DNA from 2 places in the Blastochloris tepida genome. Region 1 is predicted to be linked to the other one. Evidence: riboswitches for the same ligand, from Rfam matches in the RefSeq annotation. Region 1 holds a riboswitch; the other holds the start of a gene.
What was found. A riboswitch is a leader RNA that binds a small molecule or an ion and turns the genes downstream of it on or off. The one in region 1 is predicted to bind cobalamin.

Region 1 (3,937 bases):
CCTCGTCGTGGAACCACCACCGCATCTGGAACTTGTTGCCGATCGGCGTGAATTTCGGCGTCAGGTCCGCAAACGACATGCCCGGCGGCAGCAGGAAGGCCGTGCGCATGAAGAACTGGCCGGTCTCGGTGTCGCCGAAATGCTGGGACGAGGTGATGAAGCACTCGTGATGGGCGAGGAAGCCTGAGACCTCCGCCACCACGCCGATGCGGTCGGGACAGGAGATCGTCAGCGTGTACTGGGTCTGGGCAGGCCCGGAGCCGGTGGCCTGCACGATCTGGTTCTGCGGAAGCTGAAGCTGCATGGTCGCGTGTCCGGAACTCGAAGCCGCCAGAGCGGGGGCGGGATCGATGCAACGGAACCCTCGGGAGTGTGGGCTTCGCCGCGTCGAACAGGTGATGTCGAGCGTCTTGTCGGTGGGCAGCAGAGAACGCGAGAGCGCAAACCCCGGACACAAATCCCCGTGGCGCAAGTCTCGGCACTGCGATTCTCGGCACTGCGATGCCCACGGCGCACGCAGTTAGCATTGTCTGCGGGCGCTGACATCGGGTGTTTGCGCGTAGGGGCGGAATATAGGTTTCAAGATACCTATATTCCGCCCCTGCGGAGGTATTATATTGAATTAGTCTGAATTCAGAGGGCGCGCTGCGACAATCGGGCGCGCTGCCCGCGCCGCAGGCCGGCTCAAACGCCGGCCGCCGTGGCCGGCGCAGCCGGGCGCGGTCCGAAGCCGGACGGACGCGGTCCGAAGCCGGGACGGCCGCGGGCATCGCGCAGCGGCTTCTTCGGCGCCGGCAGGAGACCCTCGCGCTGGGCCTGCTTGCGGGCGGCCTTGCGCATGCGGCGGACGGCCTCGGCCTTCTCGCGGGTCTTGCGCTCCGATGGCTTCTCGTAGGACCGCCGCTGCTTCATTTCGCGGAAGATGCCTTCGCGCTGCATCTTTTTCTTGAGAACCTTCAGCGCCTGGTCAACATTGTTGTCACGTACGAGAACCTGCAAGACGATGATCCAATCTTGGTTGGAGTGGGTGAGGTGACGGCCCGGCATGCACCGGCCGCACAGGATGAAGCGCCCTCTTAGCACGCCAGACGGCCCGCGCCGCAACAATTCGTCGTGGGACGAGAATTCGTCGTGGGGCGGGGAAATGCGGCCGATGGCGGCATCCGGCGCTTGTGGCGGGCGCGGGAGGCGCCTATATGACCGCATCGACGTTGGCCGGACGATCGGGCCGTTACGCCCTTGCGACTGCCGGGCGCGGGTTCTCAAGTCTTTCCAAACATCGACGAACCAGACCGCGGGAGGCGTCGCATCCCGCATCGATGTGCTTCCAGCAGCCGGGGGAGGAATCCATGATCACGGGCACCGTGAAATTCTATAACGATCAAAAGGGCTATGGCTTCATCCGGCCGGACAATGGCGGCAAGGACGTGTTCGTCCACGCCACCGCGCTGGAGCGCGCCGGCATGCGCGGCCTCGCCGAGGGCCAGAAGGTCGCCTTCGACACCGCCGAGGACCGCCGCAGCGGCAAGGTCGCGGTCAACAACATCCAGCCGGCGTAATGCGGTGTCCGGGAGAGCCCCCAGGGCTCCCGGACACAAGCTCGCCGAAAGATCCTTGATCAGAATGGGATTTTTCGGCGGTCGGACTGCGGTTCTACGGCCCTGAGGCCGGAAACCGCAGCAGACGACCGGTGTTCCCATTCGAACGGCCGCGTCCGGCACCCGGGCGCGGCCGTTTCGCGTGTGAAGGCCCCGATTGACGGCGCAGTTGGGGCCGGGTTAGCTGCCGCCATCGTTCCAGTATCCCGGAACACGGTGAAACTCCGTGGCGGACCCGCCGCTGTAATCGGGGACGCCGCCTTCGAGGGCGAGAGCCAGGCCACTGATGGGGACCACCCCGTTGGGAAGGCTTGAGGGCGGCGGTTGATCCGAGAGCCAGAAGACCTGCTGGAACAATCTGACCGGGCGAAATCCGATGGCAAAGGGTTTCGGCAGAACCGTGCGCTTGCGTGCGGTGCTGTCGGACGCCCGGTCCGTCATCAGGAGCCCGAGGAATGGACCAGACCACCACCCCCATCCGCCCCGCCGCCGAGGCGCCCGCGCCGCGCCCGGCCGTCATTGCCATCCGCAAGAGCTGCGATGCCGAGGGCACCGGCCTGTCGCACTTCGTGCTGATGGACAAAGAGGCGGCGAAATGAACGCGCCGTTGATGGCAACAGGGCGTCTTGCGGCGCCTGGAGCGGCCCCCTCGCGGGGCCGCTTCGTCAACAGCGGCAATGGCCCGGCGTTCCAGCCCTACGACATCGGCCATCCCACCCACATCGCGTTGATCGCGCCCGACACCGCGTTCTGGGCGCTGATCGCCAAGGACCGGCTGGCAGAGACGCTGGCCGGCGGCGCGCTCATCGACGGCTATCGCGAGCAGGCGGATGCCTTCGCGCGCGAGATGGCGGCGTTGCGGTTCGGGCTGAAGCCGTCGGCGGTCTATGTCAATGCCACCGAGCGCTGCAATCTCAACTGCACCTATTGCTACATCCCCGCCGAGATGCGCCGCGACGGCACCGACATGGACGCATCGACGCTGCTCGATGCGCTGGCGCGACTGGATGCCTATTTCCGCCGCCACATGCCGGAGGGGCGCAAGCCGCAGATCATCTTCCACGGCGCCGAGCCGATGATCGCCAAGGACGCGATCTTTGCCGGCATCGATGCCTTCCGGGACCGCTTCCGCTTCGGCGTGCAGACCAACGCCACGCTGCTCGACGACAAGGCGGTGGATTTCCTCACCAGCCGCGGCGTCGGCATCGGCCTGTCGCTGGATGCGCCGGTGCCCGAGATCGCCGACCGCACCCGCGCCAACTGGAACGGCGCCGGGGTCTACGCCAAGGTGGTGGAGGCGATCGCGCGGCTGAAGGGCTATCCGGCCTTCAACGTCATCTGCACCATGTCGACCGAGAACCTCGACCAGCTCGTGCCGATGGTCGAGTTCCTGCACGCCCGCGAGGTGCCGGCCTGCATGCTCAACGTCATCCGCTGCACGCTGCCGGGCGCGCGCACCGTGCGCGCCGACGACGCGCCGCTGGCGCATGCGTTCATCGCGGCGCTGGAGCGGAGCCACGCGCTCTACCGCGAAACGGGGCGCAAGCTGGTGGTGGCAAACTTCGCCAACATCCTGATCGGCATCCTGGCGCCGACGGCGCGGCGGCTGATGTGCGATATCTCGCCGTGCGGCGGCGGGCGGGCGTTCTTCGCGCTGGCGCCGAACGGCGACCTCTTCCCGTGCAGCGAGTTCATCGGCCTGCCCGCCTTCAAGGGCGGCAATCTGTTCGCCGACGACATCGATGAGGTGCTGGCGCGCCCGGCGTTCACAAAGGTCTCCGGCCGCAGGGTCGAGGACATCGCGCCGTGCCGCACCTGCGCCATCCGTCACTTCTGCGGCTCGCCGTGCCCGGCCGAGGCGCACGAGATGAATGGCGGCATGGAGAAGACCGGCGCCTATTGCGAGTTCTATGAGGAGCAGACGCGCACCGCCTTCCGGCTGATCGCCGAGGGCCGGCACGACGACTTCCTGTGGGACGGCTGGGACGCCGGCACCGAGACGGTGTTCGACGCCCGCGCGTTGGGGTGGTGAGGTACGCTCAACTTATCGAATCAAGGTTCTAATCGGTGGCCAAATGCCTGGAGACCTTCACGTTGCGCTTAGGCAATTAGGGAAGCTATTTCTGTTGAGGTTCCGTTCGGGGACTTGTTCGATTCCGCGCTTCGAAGCAGAATTCGACTCGCCTCTTAGCTGGGTGCGAGCCCTTTGGGGCAACACTCTATGCCGGGTGTAAACCAGGCTGAATCAGATTGAGTGAGTTTGGGCGCCGACTTCGGGTCCCGGAGCGGCGCCGGCTCACACTCGGCGCCGCTCCGGGACCCGAAGTCGGCCGCTTTGA
Region 2 (3,937 bases), 1.1 Mb from region 1:
GAGCACCGGCATCAGCGCCGCGCCGACCTGTCCGGAAATGCCGGTGAGCAGGATGCGCATCACACCTCGCCATAGACCGGCAGGCGGTCATGAAGCTCGGCCAGCGGCGCGGCGTCGGCATCGCGCGCCGACAGCTTCGGCGCCTCGATCCCCCAGTCGATGCCGAGCGCCGGATCGTTCCAGCGCACCACGAACTCGTCGGTGGGGCTGTAGAAATCGTCGCATTTGTAGAAGAAGTCGGCGCTCTCCGACAGCACGGCGAAGCCGTGGGCGAAGCCGCGCGGCACCCAGAACTGCCGGCGATTGTCCTCGCTCAGCTCCACCGCCACATGCCGGCCGAAGGTGGGGCTGCCGCGGCGGACATCGAGCGCCACGTCGAGCACCCGCCCCCGCAGCACCGTCACCAGCTTGCCCTGCGAATTCGGGTTCTGGATGTGCAGGCCGCGCAGCACGCCGTACGCCGAGCGGGACAGATTGTCCTGCACGAACGGCCGCAGGATGCCGGCCTCGGCGTAGCGCACCGCCTGATACGTCTCCATGAAGAAGCCGCGCGCATCGCCGAACACCTTCGGCTCGATGATCAATACGCCCGGAATGGACGTCTCGACGACCTGCATCTCTCAAGACCCTCGCCTTACCCCTGCCCCGCCTACCCAGGCCACCCGCGCCCTGCAAGCAGCATGGCCCGTCATGGTGGCATAATACCGACTGTCGTCGAGTATGACCCCGCCGTCGTCATGGCCGGGCAGGTTTCGACGGAGACCGACATATGTCGGTCTCCGTCATGGCCGGGCTTGTCCCGGCCATCCACGTCTTTGTTTCCAAAGACATTTTGGAGTCGTGGATGCCCGCAACAAGTGCGGGCATGACGAGTTATAGTCTGCGACCGTTGGCATAAGATTGAAGGCCGTCGGTGCCATTTGCATCAATGCCACGGCATTCGGCCGGCCAGCCGCGCGCCGCCGGGCGGTGCTTGACTTTTCGATAACCAACCTGTGAATTGCCGGCGTGCAGGTGGGCCGGACGACGTCCGGTCCAGGGAACACGGTGAGGAGGAGGCGTGCGCGTCTCGTCCGAATCCGAGGCTGCCCCCGCAACTGTGAGCGGAGAGCCCATCGCCGAACGCCACTGGGGAGACAACCCTGGGAAGGCGGCGACGGGCGAAGACCCGCGAGCCAGGAGACCGACCTGTGCAAGTCACCTTCCGGCGTGCGGGGCGCGCGACCGGAGCGGTCTCTCCGCACGGTGACAGTGGAACTGTCGCGGAGGCCGGCCATGCGCCACTCGTCAAGCCTTGCTGAACGCCAGCGCCGGGTGCGAGCCCGGGCCGCCGCGACTCCTGTCGTTTCTTTGACACCCGGAGACGCGTCATGGCGGCCCTTGTCCGCTCGGCCCTCAAGAGCCTTCTTTTCTCGACCTCACTGATCCCGCTTTCGGCACTGCCTGCACTTGCCCAGTCGGCAGCCGATCCGGCGCCCGCCGCGCAATCCGACCAGTCGCTGCCCGAGGTCGTCATCACCGCCAACCAGGTGCCGGTCGAGGAGTCCAAGGTCGGCTCGGCGGTCACCGTGATCACCGGCGACGAGCTGCGCGCCAACGGCGTCAACACCGTGCCGGACGCGCTGCGCGAGGCGGCGGGCCTCGCCGTCAACACCTCCGGCGGCGCCGGCGCCCTGACCCAGGTGCGCATGCGCGGCTTGAAGCCCAATCAGCTGCTGGTCCAGATCGACGGCGTCCAGGTGAACGAGGTCGAGAATGGCGGCTTCGATTTCGCCGGCTTCCTGGTCGACGACATCGAGCGCATCGAGGTTCTGCGCGGCCCGCAGTCCGGCCTCTACGGCTCCAACGCCCAGGCCGGCGTGATCTCGGTCATCACCAAGAGCGGCCGCGGCCTCGCCAAGCCGCAGCTCGACGGCCGCATCGAGGGTGGCACCCGCAATTCCGGCGGCGGCACGCTGTCGGTCCGCGGCGCCACCGGCCCGGTCTATGGCGCATTCTCGGTTTCGAGCGAATCCACGCGCGGCTTCAACTTCTCGCGCTTCGGCTCGGAAACCGACGGCAGCCGCTCGACAGTGGTCAACGGCAAGGCCGGCATCGATTTCAACGAGTATTTCAATGTCGAGGGCGGCATCCGCTGGACCGACCGCGGCACCAAGGCCGACGATGTGGACTTCTACACCAACGGCCTGCTGATGGACACCGCCGACACGCAGTCCTATGACAGCTTCATCGGCAATGCCGTTGCGACGATGAAGCTGTGGGACGGCCGCTTCATCCAGACGGTCGGCTTCAACACCTTCGAGAACAACCTCTATTACAATTCCCCGGCCTGGGGAAACTCGGCCTATTACGGCCAGCGCAACACCTTCGACACCAAGAGCGTGCTGAAGTTCGACACGCCCTGGCTCGGCGGCGCCAGCAACACATTGTCGTTCGGCGCCGACTATCAGCACGAGGAATTCCGCCAGTCGGCGCCGGCGGTCGGCGACCTCTATGCCCGCGCCCGCACCGGCGTGTTCGCCGAGCACATGATCGACCTGCCGGCCGGCCTGTCGCTGACCGGCGCCGTGCGCTACGATGATTTTGACGCCTTCCAGGACGCCACCACTTGGCGCTTCACCGCCTCGCAGAAGCTGGCGCACGGCACGCGCCTGCACGCCAGCGTCGGCACCGGCGTCACCCAGCCGACCTTCGTGCAGCAGTTCGGCTACTACTATTCCAACTTCGTGCCCAATCCGAGCCTGAACCCCGAAAGCTCGACCGGCTGGGATTTCGGCATCGAACAGACCCTGTTCGACGGCAGGCTGGCGGCCGACGTCACCTATTTCTCGATGAACCTCGAGGACGAGATCACCCTCGCCACGGTCGGCACCGCCCGCACGGTGGTCAACTCGCCGATCTCGACCAGCCGTCAGGGCGTCGAGGTGACGCTGCGCGCCGACCCGCTCTCCTGGCTCAGCATCGAGGGCAGCTACACCTATACCGACGCCGAAGCCTACGACACCACGCTGCTGACCACGCTCGGCGCGATCCGGGTTCCGCAGAACGCGGCCTCGCTGCGCGCGATCGTCAAGTTCGCCGAGGGCCGCGGCCGCGCCACGCTCGCCGTCGTCCAGAACAGCGGCATGACCGACAACTACACCTACTGGCCGGCGCCGACCTACAACACCGTCTACAATCGCGTGGCGCTCGACGCCTACACGGTCGTCAACGGGCTGATCTCCTACGACCTGACACCCAACACCACGATCTACCTGCGCGGCGACAACCTGTTCGACGAGACCTATGAGGAAGTGTTCTCCTATGTCGCGCCGGGCCGGGTGATCTATGCCGGCCTGAAGGCCAAATTCGGCCATTGATACGGTTCTCCGAATGATTGGCGCGGCCTTTTCTTCCCTCTCCCCTTGCGGGAGAGGGTGGCGAGACCGAGCGAAGCGAGGTCGAGCCGGGTGAGGGGTGAATGCGGACGCGGGCTTGAAGATTCACCCCTCACCCGCCGCGCGATCTCACGATCGCTCGGCACCCTCTCCCGCAAGGCTACGGCATTCACGGATCTGATTCTGTGTTGAGCTATCAATGGCTTAATGGACAGGCTGCGGATGTCTCATCGAGAACGCGGTGGATCGGCAGTTACCGGGGGCCGCAGGATTGAACTCGTCATGCCCGCGCTTGTCGCGGGCATCCACGTCTTGAAAACCTATTTGAAAACAAAGACGTGGATGGCCGGGACAAGCCCGGCCATGACGACGGCGGGCTTGTGCCAGACGCCGCAGGCGTAAGTCACGCCGAAAGAGATCGCGTTTCGGCTCGATCTCTCTTGGCCTAGGCGATTCAGATCCATGAATACCGTAGCCCGCAAGGGGAGAGGGAAAGAGCGCGGCTCCCGGCCTGCGGTTGTTCTGAAGGGATCAAACGGAAACCGTATGAACAGGCTCGG

Region 2: another riboswitch for cobalamin. It lies ahead of BLTE_RS06825 (TonB-dependent receptor plug domain-containing protein); the one in region 1 lies ahead of cbpA (modified peptide precursor CbpA).

Annotation. Positions count from the first base shown of each region.
Region 1 is NZ_AP018907.1:356,524-360,460, forward strand. It holds gene purU (formyltetrahydrofolate deformylase) at 1-304, opposite strand, end outside; gene rpsU (30S ribosomal protein S21) at 685-999, opposite strand; gene BLTE_RS01535 (cold-shock protein) at 1,350-1,559, shown strand; cobalamin riboswitch at 1,781-1,965, shown strand; gene cbpA (modified peptide precursor CbpA) at 2,054-2,197, shown strand; gene cbpB (peptide-modifying radical SAM enzyme CbpB) at 2,194-3,630, shown strand.
Region 2 is NZ_AP018907.1:1,461,587-1,465,523, reverse strand. It holds gene rfbD (dTDP-4-dehydrorhamnose reductase) at 1-60, opposite strand, end outside; gene rfbC (dTDP-4-dehydrorhamnose 3,5-epimerase) at 60-617, opposite strand; cobalamin riboswitch at 996-1,206, shown strand; gene BLTE_RS06825 (TonB-dependent receptor plug domain-containing protein) at 1,371-3,359, shown strand.